Regions from separate parts of the Mesorhizobium sp. M0563 genome, predicted to be linked through region 1. Evidence: predicted binding sites of a transcription regulator. Region 1 holds the regulator's gene; each other region holds the start of a gene.
What was found. Region 1 encodes PhoB, which activates phosphate uptake and scavenging genes when phosphate is short. Its sites were predicted from a motif close to TGTCATNNANCTGTCAT; they were not measured.
Positions count from the first base shown of each region.

Region 2: the regulator PhoB is predicted to act here: its motif matches at 2,815-2,831, upstream of phnF (phosphonate metabolism transcriptional regulator PhnF).
Region 3: the regulator PhoB is predicted to act here: its motif matches at 2,587-2,603, upstream of NKI50_RS17675 (PhoX family protein).
Region 4: the regulator PhoB is predicted to act here: its motif matches at 2,235-2,251, upstream of NKI50_RS22635 (RNA degradosome polyphosphate kinase).

Region 1 covers NZ_JAMYQV010000010.1:57,223-61,570, forward strand. The annotation lists gene NKI50_RS14950 (ROK family protein) at 1-900, shown strand, start outside; gene phoB (phosphate regulon transcriptional regulator PhoB) at 910-1,599, opposite strand; gene phoU (phosphate signaling complex protein PhoU) at 1,616-2,323, opposite strand; gene pstB (phosphate ABC transporter ATP-binding protein PstB) at 2,356-3,159, opposite strand; gene pstA (phosphate ABC transporter permease PstA) at 3,156-4,007, opposite strand; gene pstC (phosphate ABC transporter permease subunit PstC) at 4,011-4,348, opposite strand, start outside.
Region 2 covers NZ_JAMYQV010000016.1:111,552-115,899, reverse strand. The annotation lists gene NKI50_RS20535 (alpha-D-ribose 1-methylphosphonate 5-phosphate C-P-lyase PhnJ) at 1-550, opposite strand, end outside; gene NKI50_RS20530 (carbon-phosphorus lyase complex subunit) at 547-1,659, opposite strand; gene phnH (phosphonate C-P lyase system protein PhnH) at 1,661-2,272, opposite strand; gene phnG (phosphonate C-P lyase system protein PhnG) at 2,272-2,733, opposite strand; gene phnF (phosphonate metabolism transcriptional regulator PhnF) at 2,868-3,611, shown strand; gene NKI50_RS20510 (zinc-binding alcohol dehydrogenase family protein) at 3,630-4,348, opposite strand, start outside.
Region 3 covers NZ_JAMYQV010000013.1:57,230-61,577, forward strand. The annotation lists gene NKI50_RS17670 (GNAT family N-acetyltransferase) at 1-424, shown strand, start outside; gene NKI50_RS17675 (PhoX family protein) at 528-2,519, opposite strand; gene NKI50_RS17680 (hypothetical protein) at 2,723-3,061, shown strand; gene NKI50_RS17685 (phosphatase PAP2 family protein) at 3,076-3,777, shown strand; gene NKI50_RS17690 (helix-turn-helix domain-containing protein) at 4,096-4,348, shown strand, end outside.
Region 4 covers NZ_JAMYQV010000019.1:74,085-78,432, reverse strand. The annotation lists gene NKI50_RS22650 (TIGR02117 family protein) at 1-506, shown strand, start outside; gene NKI50_RS22645 (FAD-dependent monooxygenase) at 701-1,909, opposite strand; gene NKI50_RS22640 (zinc-finger domain-containing protein) at 1,929-2,174, opposite strand; gene NKI50_RS22635 (RNA degradosome polyphosphate kinase) at 2,324-4,348, shown strand, end outside.

The sequences.
Region 1 (4,348 bases):
GACACGCTGACCATGCCGCGCGACGAACTGATCCGCGAATGCATGGCCATCGTCCGGCGCCGGCTGGACGATCCAGATCTTGACGTCCGCAGTGTCGCCCGCATCGCCCTGGCGATTCAGGGAATTACCGACTCCCCTGCACGCGCCATGCTGTGGTCGCCGATCACGCCCCAGACGGACATCGCCTTTGCCGACATGCTGGAAGATGAATTCGGCATCCCGGCCACGGTGGAGAACGACTGCAATATGATGGCGGTGGCTTTGCGCTGGCGCGATCCGGATCGCTATCGCGACGACTTCATCGCCATCCTGCTTTCGCACGGCATCGGCATGGGGCTGGTGTTGAAGGGCGAGCTGTTCACCGGCACGCATTCCTCGGGCGGCGAGTTTGGCCACATGATCCATCGTCCGGGCGGCGCGCTCTGCCGTTGCGGGCGGCGCGGCTGCATCGAGGCCTATGCCGGCAATTACGCCATCTGGCGCAACGCCACGCAGATGAGCGAAGACAGCCAACCGGTCGCCGACGTCAGCGACGCCGACATGCGCGCGCTGGCGGTTCGGGCGCGCGAGAAGGACGGGCCGGAACGCGATGCCTACCGCAAGGCCGGCGAAGCGCTGGGTTTCGGTCTCGGCTCGCTGTTCGCGCTGATCGATCCGGCACCGGTCGCAATGGTCGGCGCCAGTGCCGCCGCCTTTGATCTGATCGAGCCGGCCTTGCGGAAGGCCATCGCCCAGACCGCCGGCGGCCAGCATTCGGGCTCGATCTCCTTCGATACCGAGCCGAACGAATTGCCGCTGATCCGCGAAGGCTGTGCAATGCGGGCGTTAAGCTTCGTCGACCAGCAGATTTTCGCGCCGGGCGCGCAAATGAGGCCCGGCGTCAGAAAGAACGTAGCCTGACTGGGCGGGTCAATCTTCCCTGATCGCGTAGCCGGCACCGCGGATGGTGCGGATGACATCAGGCATGCGGCCGTTGTTGACGGCTTTGCGCAGCCGCCCGACATGCACGTCGACGGTGCGTTCGTCGATATAGATCGTCTCGCCCCAGACATTATCGAGTAACTGGCTGCGCGAGAAGACGCGGCCCGGATGCCGCATCATGAATTCGAGCAACCGGAATTCGGTCGGCCCGAGCCGGATCTCGGTCTTCTTGCGATACACCCTGTGCGATTCGCGATCGAGCACGATGTCGCCGACCTTCAGCACGCTGGACAGCACTTCCGGCTTGGCGCGGCGCAGCAGCGCCTTGACCCTGGCCATGAATTCCGGTGTCGAAAACGGTTTGACCAGATAGTCGTCGGCGCCGGTCGAAAGACCGCGTACCCGGTCGCTCTCCTCGCCGCGCGCGGTCAGCATGATGATCGGCAGCCGTTCGGTTTCGGGGCGCACCCGCAACCGGCGGCAGAGCTCGATGCCGGAAACCGCTGGTATCATCCAGTCGAGCACCAGAAGATCGGGCACATTCTCCTGCAAACGGATCTCGGCTTCGTCGCCGCGTGTCACCACCTCGACCTGGTAGCCTTCGGATTCGAGATTGTAGCGGAGCAGCACACCCAACGGCTCCTCGTCCTCCACCACCATTATGCGTGGTGCGATCATCGGCTGGGCACCCCCATCATGTCGCCGGTGCGGACATTGTCGTTTCGTCTTGCTTCGGACGATTGACCGGCAATTGCTCGCCGGTCAGCACATAATACGCATTTTCGGCGATGTTGGTGACATGGTCGCCGATCCGCTCCAGATTCTTGGCGCAGAACAGCAGATGCGTGCAAGCGGTGATGTTGCGCGGGTCTTCCATCATGTAGGTCAACAGTTCGCGGAACACCGACGTATATTTGACGTCGATGCGCTCGTCGGCGGCGCGTAGCTTGGCCAACGCGGCCGCATCGCCTGCAGCATACTCCTCGATGACGCCCTGCACCTGGATGAGCACCAGCTGCGCCATCGCATCGATGGAATGCGATAGGTCGCGCGGTGTGACGCTAAGGCCGACCGCACTCACACGCTTGGCGATATTCTTGGCAAGGTCGCCGATGCGTTCGAGATCGCCGGCCATGCGGATCGCCCCGACGACATGGCGCAGATCGTGGGCCATCGGCTGGCGCTTGGCGATCAGGGTGATGGCGCGGTCGTCCAGTTCGCGTTGACGCGCATCCATGATGGCATCGTCGGAAACGACGCGTTGCGCCAGCACGTTGTCAGAATTCAACAGGGCCTTGGTCGCCCCGCCGACCATCGAACCGGCGAGGTCGGCCATGTCGCGGATCAGCTTGCTGATCTGCTCGAGATCCTCGTCGAAAGAAGCGACTGTGTGTTCGCCCATGGTCCTGTCCTCATATGCGTGATCGGAACGGCTCAGCCGAAGCGGCCGGTGATGTAATCCTGCGTGCGCTTCTCGCGGGGCGACGTGAAGATCTTCTCGGTCCGGTCGAACTCTACCAGTTCACCCAGATACATGAAGGCGGTCTGGCGCGATACGCGCGCCGCCTGCTGCATGTTGTGGGTGACGATGACGATCGTGTAGTCGGCTTGCAATTCGTCGATCAGTTCCTCGATCTTGGCGGTCGACAGCGGGTCGAGTGCCGAAGCCGGCTCGTCGAGCAGAATGACTTCCGGCTTCACCGCCACGGTGCGGGCAATACAAAGCCGCTGCTGCTGGCCGCCTGACAGGCTCAAGCCGCTGGCGTTGAGCTTGTCCTTGACCTCGCCCCACAGCGCGGCCCGCTTCAACGCTTGTTCGACGCGGCCGTCCATTTCGGACTTGCCCAGATTCTCATAAAGCCTGACGCCGAAGGCGATGTTCTCGTAGATCGACATCGGGAACGGCGTCGGCTTCTGGAACACCATGCCGATCTTGGTCCTCAGGAGATTGAGGTCCTGCGAGCGGTCGAGAATGTTCTTGCCGTCGAGCAGCACCTGGCCCTCGGCTGTCTGCTTCGGGTAGAGTTCGTAGATGCGGTTGAACACACGCAGCAGCGTCGATTTCCCGCAGCCCGAAGGGCCGATGAAGGCAGTGACGCTGCGCTCGGGCAGCGACAAGGTGATGTCCTTCAACGCCTTGCTCTGGCCGTAGTAGAAGTTGAGGTTCTTGACCTCGATCTTCGTCTTCTCGGCGACCGTCTCGGTCATCGTCATGTCCGCGGACAACATCTGTGTCATCTGTCCTCTCTGCGTCCGGTAAGGCTGCGGGCGAGGATGCTCAAGCCCAGAACCGTCAGGGTGATTATGAGTGCGCCGGTCCACGCCAGTTGCTGCCATTCCTCGTAAGGGCTGAGAGCGAACTGGAAGATGGTCACCGGCACGCTGGCCATCGGCGCGTTGATATTGCTGCTCCAGAACTGGTTGTTGAGCGCGGTGAAGAGCAGCGGCGCCGTCTCGCCGGAAATGCGTGCTATCGCCAGCAATATGCCGGTGACGATGCCGGACAATGCGGCGCGGTAGGCGACCGAACGGATCACCACCCAGCGCGGCGCGCCGATCGCGGCGCCGGCTTCACGCAACGCGTTCGGCACCAGGTTGAGCATGTCTTCAGTGGTGCGCACGACCACCGGAATGACCAGGATGGCAAGCGCAACGGCGCCGGCTATGGCCGAGAAATGCCCCATTGGCCGCACCATCAACTCATAGACGAACAAGCCGATGATGATCGACGGCGCCGACAACAGGATGTCGTTGATGAAGCGCACGACGGTGGTGATGCGCGAGAAACGCCCATATTCGGCCATGTAGGTTCCCGCCAGCACGCCGATCGGCGTGCCGACGACAACGGCGATGATCGTCATCAGCAGGCTGCCCGCGATTGCATTGAGCAGGCCGCCGGCCTCGCCTGGCGGTGGCGTCATCTCGGTGAAGACCGCGAACGAAAGCCCGGCTGTGCCCTTATAGACCAGTGCACCGAGAATGAGCGCCAGCCAGGCAAGCCCGATGCCGGCGGCGACGACGCAAAGCGCCATCATCACCGAATTTCTGGCTTTGCGGCGGCTGTGGAGCGATGAGGATGTCGACATCGGTCAGGCTCCCGTACGGGCGTCGATCCGCATCAGCATATAGCGGGCGGCGGCAAGGATCAGGAAAGTGATGACGAACAGGATCAGGCCGAGCGAAACCAGGGAAGAGGTGTAGAGATCGCCGTCGGCCTCGGTGAATTCATTGGCGATGGTCGCCGAGATGGTCGTGCCCGGCGCGAACAGGGAGGCGCTGATGCGGTGGGCGTTGCCGATGACGAAGGTCACCGCCATGGTTTCGCCGAGCGCGCGGCCGAGGCCAAGCATGACGCCGCCCATGATACCGATGCGGGTATAGGGAATGACCACGCGCCGGGTCACTTCCCAGGTCGTGCAACCGATGC
Region 2 (4,348 bases), on a different contig from region 1:
GGCCTTCGACCTTGACCGGGTAGGCATAGGTGGTGGCGATGCGGCCGTGCCTGGCGATGTCCTCGTAGAGCTTCACATGCATGAGGCCGTATTCCTCAAGCGCATGCATTTTGCGCGTCTCCGTTTCGCGCGGCTCGAGGAAGCGCAGCGGCTCGGGGATCGGCACCTGATAGACCAGCATCTGACCGGCACTAAGCGGATATTCAGGGATGCGGTGGCGCGTCTGGATGATGGTCGCCTTGGCCGTCTCGGTGGTGACGGCGACATTGGCGACCTTCTTGAAGAAGGCGCGGATCGAAACCGCATTGGTGGTGTCGTCGGCGCCCTGGTCGATGACCTTGAGTACATCGTCCGGGCCGATGATCGAAGCGGTGACCTGCACGCCGCCGGTGCCCCAGCCATAGGGCATCGGCATTTCGCGCGACGCGAACGGCACCTGATAGCCGGGGATGGCAATGCCCTTGAGGATGGCGCGGCGGATCATCCGCTTGGTCTGCTCGTCGAGATAGGCGAAGTTGTAGGTGGCGATGTCGGTCGGTTGTCCGGTCATTCGGCGGCCTCCCTCTTCTCTTCGGCCTTGCCGGCGTTTTCGCGGGCGTCGTGCGCGGCGCGCATGCGGCGCACGAGGTCGAGCTCGGCCTGAAAATCAACATAGTGTGGCAGCTTCAAATGCTCGACGAAGCCGGTCGCCTGGACATTGTCGGAATGCGAGATGACGAACTCTTCGTCTTGCGCGGCGGCGACGACATCTTCGCCGAATTCGGTTGCACGAAGAGCGCGGTCGCATAGCGCCATGGCCATCGCCTTGCGCTCGCTCTGGCCGAAGACGAGGCCGTAGCCGCGGGTGAATTGCGGCGGCGCCTTGGCCGAGCCCTTGAACTGGTTGACCATCTGGCATTCGGTGACGCGGATGCTGCCGAGCGGCACGGCAAAGGGCAGTTCCGGCACGTCCAGTTCCAGTTCGACCTCGCCGATACGAACCTCGCCGACGAAAGGATGGTTGCGCGCATAGCCGCGCTGGGTGGAATAGCCGAGCGCCAGCAGAAACCCCTCGTCACCGCGCGACAGCGCCTGCAGGCGGATATCACGCGCCATCGGGAATTCGAGCGGCTCGCGGGTGATGTCGCCGGGGACATGATCCCCGGGCATGTCGCCGTCGGGCTCGATCAGGCCTTCACGGGCGAGGATGGCGGACACGCGCGGCATCGCCTCCGCCTCGCCTGCACGCTGCTCCGGTTCAGCGACATCGCCGCCGGCGGCAAGCTCGGGGTCGAGCAGCCGGTGGGTATAGTCGAAAGTCGGGCCGAGCAACTGGCCGCCAGGCAGGTCCTTATAGGTCGCCGACACCCGCCGCTCGACCAGCATCGTGCCGGTGTCGATCGCCCTGGTGTAGCCGAAACGCGGCAGCGTCGTGCGATAGGCGCGAACCAGGAAGATCGCCTCGATCATGTCGCCGCGCGCCTGGACGATGGCGAGTGCCGCCAGTTCGCGATCATAAAGCGAACCTTCGCTCATCACGCGGTCGACGCCGAGCGCCAGCTGCTCGACGATCTGGTCGAGGCGAAGTGCCGGCACCGAACGGTTGCCGCGCCGGCGGTCGGCGAGCAATTTGTGGGCGTTGCGAATGGCCGCTTCGCCGCCTTTTACCGCGACATACATGCTACGCCTCCATCGTCTTGATGCGCGTCGTGCGCGGCAGGCAGGCAATTGCGTCGGACGTGGCGAGGATGATGTCGACGCCACGCGGAAAGCGCTGATTGTTCTGCTTCCATTGCTCGACGAAATGGCGCGGCATTTGCGCCGGCGCGATCGTCGCCGTCTTCTCGATGCCGGGGCCTTCGAGCAGCAGCGCAGCGCCGGAGACGAGATCGCCGACCCCGAGGACCAGCGTCGTGGAACGGTCGGGATAATCCTGGGTGCCTTGCGAAAACCCGTCGAGCGCCATCATCTCGGCCGGCGTGGCAATCAGCGCGAAATGCGCGTCGGCCGGGGTGTTAGCCAGCGGCGTGCCGGTATGGAAGCCAAGCCAGGATTTCACCGCCGCCGACCCCTGCAAAGCCGGGTCGAGCCAGAGCGGCGTGTCGGTGTCGCAGAGCGCCAGAGCAATGGCGCCGGCGGTGGCCGACAGCGGCGACGGCGGGTGGGCGAGCGCCGGCAAGGGCTGCACGCTGCCCGGCCGCGCCATCGCGTCCATCACGGCGCGGAATACGGTCTGGGCGTTGAATACCGGATCGGCGAAGCCGCCCTCGATCGATTGCACGGCTGCGTTCATCAGTCTTCTCCGCGTACCATGGTGAAGAAATCGACCTTGGTCGCCGCCGTCTCGGCGCGGCGCTGGTCACGGGCCTTGGCCAGCGCCGCCTGCAAGGGCGCGACGATCCTGGTCTCGACCTCGTTGCGGCGGGCCGGGTCCTGCCAGAGTGCGTCGGCGATTGCCGCCAGCCTTGCCTTCTGCTTGTCGCGACCAAGCGCGTTGCAGTGGCCGACATGGCCGGACGCAAGCCGCACCGTGGCGCGGGTGACCGTCGCCTCGCCGACATTGAAGGGAGCGCCGCCGCCGCCGATGCGGCCGCGTACCGTAACTAGGCCGGTTTCGGGGCCACGCAGAAGTTCAGCTTCGGAAGGCAGGCCGGCTTCGTCCCAGAGGCGGACAATGTCGTCGCCGGACGATTGCGCCAGCGTCGCCATTACGGCCCTGCGCTCGGCCTGCTCTCGCGCTTCCCGTCCTCGCATGGCTGCTACTCCTCGTTTGCGTGCATTTGTCTATTGATATAGACAACTATACAAATTCTATCTATTATCTAGCGTGTGTCTATGACGTGTACGTGACACGGGCCAAAAGGTCGGCGCAAAGATTGGGGCGGGAAATGATCGGGCAAGCCAACAGCATCGAGCGGCGCAGCGGTGTCGCGCTATGGCGGCAGATCGCCGACCAGATCCTGCATTCGATCGCCGTCGGCGATTTTCCCGAGAATGCCGCGCTGCCGCCTGAGGTGGCACTTGCCGAACGCTATGGCGTCAACCGCCATACGGTGCGCAGCGCTATCGCAGCGCTGGTGCAGGAGGGTGTGCTCAAGGCGGAGCAAGGGCGTGGCACCTTCGTGCTGTCGCGAAAGCGGCTGTCCTATCCGATCGGCGCCCGCACCCGCTTTTCCGAGGGATTGCAAGGACAGGCGTCAGAGCGGCATATCACCTTGCTCGCGTCGTCGGTCGAGCCAGCCAACCGTCGTGTCGCAGAGGGCTTAGGCCTTGTGCAGGGGGCCGACGTGATACGCCTGGAAACGCGGGGCGAAGCCGATGGGATGCCGGTGTCCCGCGCTGCCGGCTGGTTCGATGCCAGGCGCTTTGCCGGCATCGATGCTGCCATGGCAGAAACCGGTTCGATCACGGCATCGCTGGCACGTTTCGGCATCGACGACTATCTCCGGCAATCGACCGTGCTGTCGGCGCGCCATGCCGATGCCGCCGACCTTGCCGACCTCGACCTGCAGCCCGGCGCCATCGTGCTGGTGACGGTCGCCGTCAACGTCACGCCCGACGGTCAGCCGATCCAGTTTTCGGAGTCGCGCTTCCCGGCCGAGCGGATCGAACTCAGACTGTCGGCGCTTTGAGACGCGGCTATCGTTGTGTCATCCGACCTGGATGACCGCCTTGATCAGCCCGGATTTCTCATGTGCCCAGCGGGCGAGGTCGCGCGGCGTCTCGCCAAGCGTGGTGCGGTGGGTGACTAGCTTTGCCAGCGGCACCGCACCGTTGCGGATTGAAGCGGCGACATGGTCGAAATCGGCGCGCAGAGCGTTGCGGCTGCCGATCAGCATCATCTCGCGCTTGTGGAATTCGGGATCGGAAAAGGCGATGTCGTCCTTGACGACGCTGACCAGCACCAGCGTGCCGCCATGCGCGACATGGGCGAAGGCCGACTGCACCGACTGGGTGTTGCCGGTGGCGTCGAAGACCACGTCAAAACCATCGCCGTCGGTCGCCTGTCGCACCAGATCGGCGGCGGCTCCCCGCGAACCGTCGAGGGTCGCGAAGCCGAGTCCGCTTTCGGCAAAGCCAAGCCGTTCAGCGCTCATGTCGAGCAGCGTCACGTCGAGCCCGGCGATCCGGGCGAACAGCGCCGTGCCGAGGCCGATCGGGCCGGCGCCGATGACCAGGGTACGCGCGCCCGATTGAGCCAGCGAGCGCCGCACCGCATGCGCCCCGATCGCCAGGAATTCGACGGCGGCCGCATCGGCCAGCGACAGGCCGTTTGCCGGATAAAGATTTTGCGCCGGCACCAGGATCTGCTCGCACATGGCGCCGTCGCGATGGACGCCGAGCACCTCGATCCTGACGCAGCAATTCG
Region 3 (4,348 bases), on a different contig from region 1:
GATTGCCGAGCAGCCATTGCAGATCGTGTCCGACGGGCGCGTGCAACGTCTGACGCGAGACGACGCCGCTGAGATGCTGGCTCTGGCGTTGGTCACCAAGCCTGGCCCATTCACGCTCGAAGCCTTGAGCCTGGGCGATTTTTGGGGTGTGAAAATCGAGGGCAGACTTGCAGCAATGGCCGGCGAGCGCATGAAGCAACCTGGCTATACCGAACTCAGCGGAGTGTGCTCACATCCGAAATTTCGCGGCGGTGGCCTGGGCAAGCTGTTGTCCATATTCGTGGCAAACCGGATAGTGGCGCGCGACGAAATTCCCTATCTCCACGCTTATGCCAGCAACGCCACGGCCATTAGACTTTACGAGTCCATTGGCTTCAGGTTGCGAAGCACAATGAATGTGGCCGTGGTTCAGCGCACCGAATGATTCGTCGGCGCATAATGCGTAGCATGGATGCATCCCGCATCGGGAAAGGAAGGATTTCGTATCGCCGAAATCCTTCCTTGAGACTGCAAGACCTTGCTGCGTGTCAGACCGCGATCTTGCCACCACCTTGCCTGGTGATGGCAACGACCGCCGGCCGCACCGGCATGTCCGGCTTGAAGTCGGGCCAGCGGGTCGACAAATCCTCATAGTAGGACGGACGGCCGAAAGCCTCCCAGTCCTCGCCACCGTCGCCTGGATGCTGGACGGCAACGAAAGCGGTCTGGTCGTCCGGCGCAAACAGGGGACCACACATTTCGGCGCCGATCGGCACGCGGAAGAACAGTTTTGAGGTCGCCCGCGCCGGCCCTTCCGTATCGACCGCCCACAGACCGTCGGTGCGGCCAGTGGCCTTCGGACCCTGACCGTCGGTGGCGACCCAGAGGCGGCCGGTCGAATCAACCGCGCAATTGTCCGGCATGCCGAACCAGCCATTGGCCGTGGTTGCGGTCGAGAAGGTGGCGCCGACTGCCGCAACCGAGGGATCACCGCATTTCAAGAGCACCTCCCACTTGCCCTTGGTGGCGGCAAAATCGCCACCGTCCTCGACGATCTCGATGATGTGGCCAAAGGCATTTTCGGCACGCGGGTTGGCGGCGTCGACCTGATCGGCCTTGCGCTTCGAATTGTTGGTCAGCATGACATAGACCTTGCCGTTGGCGGCATTGGGCTGGATGTCTTCAGGGCGGTCCATCTTGGTGGCGCCGAGCAGGTCGGCGGCGCGGCGCGTCTCGATCAGCACGTCGGCCTGGCTGGCAAAGCCGTTCTCCGCCGTCAGCGGCCCTTGGCCGAAGACGATCGGCAGCCATTCGACCGAACCGTCGTCGGCAAACTTGGCGACATGCAAGGTGCCGTCGTCGAGCAAATCCATATTGGCGGCGCGGTCGTCCGGATTGAACTTGCCTGTGGTGACGAACTTATAGACATAGTCGAAGCGCTCGTCGTCGCCGAGGTAGAAGACGACACGGCCATCCTTGGCGACGATCGATTCGGCGCCCTCATGCTTGAAGCGGCCCATTGCGGTGCGCTTCTTCGGCACCGAAGTCGGATCCTGGACGTCGACCTCGACGATCCAGCCAAAGCGGTTCGGCTCGTTCGGCTCTTTGCCGATGTCGAAACGGTCGTAATGCGCTGCCCATTCATAAGCACCTTCGGGAATGCCGAGCCGCTTGTAATTGGCCGCTTCCTTGTGGCCTTGCGGCAGCTCGCCCGAGAAATAGCCGTGGATGTTCTCCTCGGCCATGACATAGGTGCCCCACGGCGTGACGCCGCCGGCACAATTGTTGACGGTGCCGACAACTTTCGTGCCGGTCGGGTCGGCGCTGGTCTTGACGCGGTCGTGGCCGGCGACGGGGCCGGACAGCGCGATCTCGGTGTTGGAGGTGATGCGGCGGTTGAGCTTGCCGTCGCGAACGACCTGCCATTTGCCGGCTTCCTTGCGGATCTCGACAATGGTGCCGCCATGCGCGGCCATCTCGACGTCGACTTGTTCCTTGCTGAGAGGCGCCTGCTTGGCTTTGCCATCGACGATGGTGACGAGGCCCGGAAACATCAGGTGCGGATTGGTGTATTCGTGGTTGACCACCAGCAGGCCGTGCTCGGCCGAGCCGTCGATCGGGATATAACCGACATAGTCATTGTTGTAGCCGAATTGTCTGGCCTGGGCTTCCGCCGACTGTTTTGTCGGATCGAATTCCGGCGAATCGGCGAACAGCGGATCGCCCCAGCGCAGCAGCACGTCGGCGTCATAACCGGGTGCAACGTGATGCTTGTCGTCGATGCCGGCCTCGAGCTCGTCGAAAGCGAAGGCGGAGCCTTCGGCGGCGCGGGCGTTGTCGGCGGTGATCAGCGCCAGCGGGCTGACGGTAGCGGCTATGGCCGAGACGGCAAGCGAGCCCTTGAGGAAGCCGCGGCGCGAGAACCGCGCGGCGATGATCTCACCCATGGTGCGGTTGTCGCTGGGATTGGCTCCTGGCCCATCGTTTTCCTCGAGCAGGCTGGTGCGGAAATGGGCGTCAGGGGTGCGATGTTCGGTCATAGGGGCCTGCCTCTGGCTGGATAGATTGCTGGAGCGTGTTGCCTGGCCAATCCGGTATCGCCGGCAGGTCACAGTTTGATGACATGCCGGCTAATTGCCATCTGCGATTTCGTGCCCAACATCAGCCCCGCTTGACCGCGACCGGCGCTTCGGAAACAAGAGCTGCGGCAGGCGCGCAAGGACCGCATCGGGAGGAGCAAAAAGTGAGTTTCTGGGGACTTGGGCAGCTCTGCATTTCGACAGTGATCTTCCTGCTTGCGGCGACGGCGGCGAAGCAATGGGGACTGGCGCCGAGCTTTGGCAAGATCGTGCTGACGTTGGCGCTCTATTCGCTCGGCAATCTGATCATGCTGAGGCTGATCCGTGAATTCGGCATGTCGGTGTCGTTCAGCCTGTCAGCGGTGATCCAGCTGGTGTCGGTGAATGTGGTGGCGCTGGTCTTCTTCGGCGAGCGCGTCAATGCCTTGCAGGCGACCGGCATCGTGCTTGCCATCGCAGCTGTGGCGCTGATCACGCTCGGACCCTATCTGCAAAGGCTGTAACTGCGATCGGGCCGATGAAGAAGACCGCAAGCAGACTGCGCAACTGGCTGGAGTTCCCGGTTCTGCTGGCCGGGCTGATCATTGCCGGCGGGCTGTGGGGGTTCGAGGAGCTAATGGAGATGGCGCGGGCCACTACGCCGCATGCCTTCGATACCGAAATCCTGCTTGCCTTCCGCAAGGCCGGCCAACCCGACAATCCGATCGGACCGGCGTGGCTGGAAGGAGCGATGCGCGACATCACCAGCCTCGGCAGCGCCAGCGTGTTGATGCTGATCACGGCAGCAATGATCGTCTATCTGCTCCTCATCCGCAGGCCAGGCGCGGCGCTTCTCATGTTCATCGCGGTAGCGGGCGGCCAGGTCCTGTCAAGCGTGCTCAAGTTCGATATAGATCGGCCGCGCCCCGATCTGGTCTCGCATCTCGCCGACGTGGCATCACTTTCGTTTCCGAGCGGCCACGCCATGCTGTCGGCGGTGACATATTTGACGCTGGGCAGCATGGCGGCGCGGTTTTTGCCCGGGCGGACAACGAAGATCTATGTGCTCGGTCTGGCGGTGCTGACGACGGTGGTGGTCGGCATCAGCCGCATCTATCTCGGCGTCCACTGGCCCTCCGACGTATTGGCCGGCTGGTGCGCCGGCTTTGCCTGGGCGATGCTGTGCTGGCTTGCGGCCCGGTTCCTGCAGCGATGGCTCGGGCGGGCCGGCGGCACCTGACTCATGTCAGTCGATTTGCGGTCAAATCAGCCTGTTGATCAGGCCATGACCGCAGCCTGCCAGCAGGAAAACCATCGACAGCAAGGCTGTCGAGGTCGCCAACGCATTGAATATCTTCACCTGCTCATCCTTTTTGAGTCGTTGCCTGTGAAATCGGGATCGCAATGGATGTCCCGCCAAACGATGCCGAAATTGTAGCATGCTAGCGCATCGGCTGGCAAAGAGTGCTGCATGTTTCACATATGCAAGATGATGCTTGAACCATCATAATGAAGGTATTACACGTGATATCGCAGACTCAGACGGGGGTTATGGCCGATGATCACTGCCGCGCAGATGCGTGCCGCGAGGGCGCTGGCCGGCATCGATCAGAAGACGCTCGCCGAGCGCGCCGGGGTTTCGCTTCCAACCATTCAGCGCATGGAAGCGAGCGACGGCGTGGTCCGGGGCGTGGTCGATACGCTGATGAAGGTCATCCAGGCCCTTGAAGAGGCCGGGGTCGAGCTGATCGGCGACAACCAGGCGAGCGAGCGTGGCGGCAGGGGCGTTCGCCTCAAGCCTGTCACGCCGC
Region 4 (4,348 bases), on a different contig from region 1:
CCATTCCGGTCGACGACGATATGCGCCGGCGCTTCCATTTCCTGGTCGATGCCGGCATTCCTGCCGACATGGCGGAGGTCCGCTACATCGTCTTCGGCTGGGGCGGCCGCGCCTTCTATCTGGAGACGCCGACCTGGTCGGAGCTGAAGCCGATGCCGGTGATGAAGGCGCTGACCGTCGATGCCTCGGTGATGCATGTCGACATTTCCGGCGACATCGCCGAGCCGCATCCCGACGTCGCCGGCTTCGACATCGGCGACGAACGCTTTGCAGCGCTGCTCGATTACATTGCGGCAAGCTTCCAGCGGGGGCCGAACGGGGCCATTCCGATCGAGAATGCGGCCTATTCCCGCTTCGATCGTTTCTTCGAAGCCAATGGCCATTTCAACGCGCTGATCGGCTGCAACACCTGGACGGCGGCGGCACTGCGCACGGCCGGGCTGCGCACCGGCTGGTGGAACCCGCTGCCAGCCTCGCTCGGCCTGTCGATGCGGCTTCACAATTGAAGAGGGTTCCGGCTGATCAACGCCGCGATCCTTCGAGCCCTCCTTTCGCCAATCTCTAACGTTGCAGGACCTAGCAAGGCGCCGAAACTGCCAATCTCCCTCCTTGTGGGGGAGATGTCCGGCAGGACAGAGGGGGGCGCTGTCCCGCCGGCCTATCGAGCTTTTTATCGCCGATCCCCAGACTCGCGCGCCCGCTAGCCATAAAGCCAATCAAGATCGGCGGCGAGCTTTTCGGGTGAGCGCATCGCCAGGAACAGGTTGCGGGCCATCGCCACCGGCCCGGCCGCGTGCCAGGCGAGGCGGTTGACCGCGCCGCGGCGGGCGACCTGGGCGACGCGCGGCCGCCGCGCCTGTTCCCAAGCGGCAAGCGCGCCGCTGAGATCGGCAGGCGAGGTGGCAACGAAGCCGGCAAGCGTCGCCGCGTCCTCGATCGCCATCGCCGCGCCCTGTGCGGCAAAGGGCGTCATCGCATGCGCCGCATCGCCGATCAGCGCGACGCCTTCCGGTGTCGTCCACCGCCGCTGCTCGACGGTGTGGATCGGCCATGCCGTCCACGGCGCCGCCTCGCTCGCCAGACGGACCAGCGCCGGCGCGGTACCGCGCATGGCACTGACGAGGCTGGCGGGGTCGGCATGCCCCGACCAGCCCTCGGCGATTCGCTCACCCCTGGTGAAGGCGGCGAGATTAAAGGCAGTGCCACGGCTGACCGGATAGGCGACCATATGGAAGCCGGGATAGAGGAATGCAGTAACGCAATCGGGCGCACCGATCATGCCGAAGGCCTGTCCGGCGAGGCTGTCCGCGGCCACCGTGGCTCGCCAGGCAAGCTCGCCCGAGAATCGGCTTCTGACAAAGTCGGCCTCCGTGCGGGCCAGCTTTTCTCGCACCGACGACCAGACGCCGTCGGCTCCCACCAGCAACGATGCCTCGGTTTCGATGGTCGTGCCGGCAATCTCGACTGTTGCGGTGATGCCATTCGGTCCGGATGCTACGCTGCCGACGCGGGCGCCGGTGACAAGCTCGAACTCGGGTCGCTCGGCTGTCCGCGCCATCAGCGCTGACTGCAGATCGCCGCGGTGGGCAACGAGATAGGGCGCTCCCCAGCGCGTTTCGGCGGCCTGGCCAAGCGGTACGCGCGCCAACTCGCGCAGCGTGGCGGCATCCTTGAGCACGACCGCCTCCGGCCGCACCGCCGTCGGCAGCAGCCGATCGAGTACGCCGAGTTGTCGAAGAATACGTGTCGCGTTGGGCGACAGCTGGATGCCGGCTCCGGCAGCCTCGAGGTGCTGCGCCTGTTCGAACAGTTTTATCCGATGGCCGCGCTCGGCGAAGGCCAGTGCCGCGGTCAGCCCGGCGACGCCCGCCCCGGCGATGACCACATGCCGGGACTGCGTTTCTCGCATCAGGCTTGTCGCGGAAGAATCAGGCGGCCTGGTCGATATAAAGGCAGCCCGGCGGCACCGTTTCCAATGCCTTCAGCTTCGGCGAATAGCGATAGAGCGTCGAGCAGTAGGGGCAGACCTTTTCATTGTCGTCGCCCATGTCGAGAAATACATGCGGATGGTCGAAAGGCGGATTGGCGCCGGTGCACATGAATTCCTTGACGCCGATGTCGATTGCCGGATAGCCCGCATCGTTCTGGAAATGGGGAATGGAACCGCCTGCCATCGTCGTCTCCTGATCTTGTCGATTGGATCTGGATCATAACCCGTCTCTTTGCAAGATCGATGAAATGAAACTGTCGCAAAAGCCTGTCAGAGGATAAGTTAAGCCGGTTAAGGCTGGCGCCGACGGCTGGTGTAGGAAGAGCAGGAACCATGAACGAACTGAAGCCGGTGCAAAGCGAATTCATCACCATCGAGGCTGCGAGCCGCGAAGGCGGCAATCCTGACCGCTTCGTCAACCGCGAGTTTTCCTGGCTGCAATTCAACCGGCGCGTGCTCGAGGAATCGCTGAACGCCAATCATCCGCTGCTCGAGCGCGTTCGCTTCCTGTCGATATCGGCGGCCAATCTCGACGAGTTCTTCATGGTCCGCGTCGCCGGTCTTGCCGGCCAGGTGCGCGAGGGTATCGTGCTGAAGAGCCCGGACGGGCGCACCCCCGAGCAGCAGCTCGAACAATTGCTGCGCGAGGTCGAGCGCCTGCAGGAGGACCAGCAGAACAGCCTTTCGGCGCTGATGCTGCAGCTCAACAAGGAAGGCATCGAGAGCATCACCCGCGATGCGCTGACCAAGGACGAGAAGACCTGGCTCGAGGACCATTTCCAGGAGCAGGTGTTTCCGGTCCTGACGCCGCTGTCGATCGACCCAGCGCATCCGTTTCCGTTCATTCCCAATCTCGGTTTCTCGATGGCGCTGCAATTGCGCCACCGCAAGAACGGCGAGGAAATGAGCGCGCTTTTGCGCCTGCCGGTAGCGCTGAGGCGCTTCATCCGCTTGCCGGATCGCAAGCATCACGTCCGCTTCGTTCCGCTCGAAGAGGCGGTCAGTCTCTACATCGGCAAGCTGTTCCCCGGCTATGAGGTCAAGGGCTCCGGCACGTTCCGCATCATCCGCGACAGCGATATCGAGGTCGAGGAAGAATCCGAAGATCTGGTGCGGCTGTTCGAGACGGCGCTGAAGCGTCGCCGCCGCGGCTCGGTCATCCGGATCGAGTTCGACAGGCTGATGCCGTCCGAATTGCGCGACTTCGTCGCCGGCGAGCTTGGCGTCTCGGCCAGCCGCATCAGCGTGCTTACCGGGCCGCTGGCGCTTAGCCAGATCTCGGAGATCGTCGCCGTCGCTCGCGACGATCTGAAGTTCACGCCCTACAATCCGCGCTTCCCGGAGCGCATCCGCGAGCATGGTGGCGATTGCTTTGCCGCCATCCGCGAGAAGGACATCATCGTCCACCACCCCTACGAATCCTTCGACGTGGTGGTGCAGTTCCTGCGCCAGGCGATGGCCGATCAGGAAGTGGTGGCGATCAAGCAGACGCTCTACCGCACCTCCAACGACAGCCCGATCGTGCGAGCTTTGGTCGACGCCGCCGAGGCCGGCAAGTCGGTGACGGCGCTGGTCGAGCTCAAGGCGCGCTTCGACGAGGAGGCCAACATCCGCTGGGCGCGCGACCTCGAGCGCGCCGGAGTCCAGGTCGTCTTCGGCTTTCTCGAGCTGAAGACCCACGCGAAAATGTCGCTGGTGGTGCGGCGCGAGGATGGCAGGCTACGCAATTACGTGCATCTCGGCACCGGCAATTACCACCCGGTCACCGCGCGCATCTACACCGACCTGTCCTTCTTCACCACCGATCCGACGATCGCGCGCGATGTCGCGCAATTGTTCAATTTCATCACCGGCTATGCCGAGCCGGCCGAGCAGATGCGGCTGGCCATATCGCCGTTCACGCTGCGCAACCGCATCCTCAAGCATATTTCGGACGAGATCGGCCACGCGCTGGATGGCAGGCCGGCTCGCATCTGGATGAAGATGAATGCGCTGGTCGATCCGATCATCATCGATGCGCTCTACGATGCCAGCCGCGCCGGCGTCGAGATCGATCTCGTCGTGCGCGGCATCTGCTGCCTGAGACCGCAGGTGCCGGGCCTGTCGGAGAACATAAGGGTGAAGTCGATCGTCGGCCGCTTCCTCGAGCACAGCCGCATCTATTGCTTCGGCAACGGCCACGGCCTGCCCTCGGACGGGGCGATCGTCTACATCTCCTCGGCCGATTTGATGCCGCGCAATCTCGACCGCCGGGTCGAGACCATGGTGCCGATCACCAATCCAACTGTGCATGAACAGGTGCTCGGCCAGATCATGCTCGGCAACATCATGGACAACCAGCAAAGTTTCGACGTATTG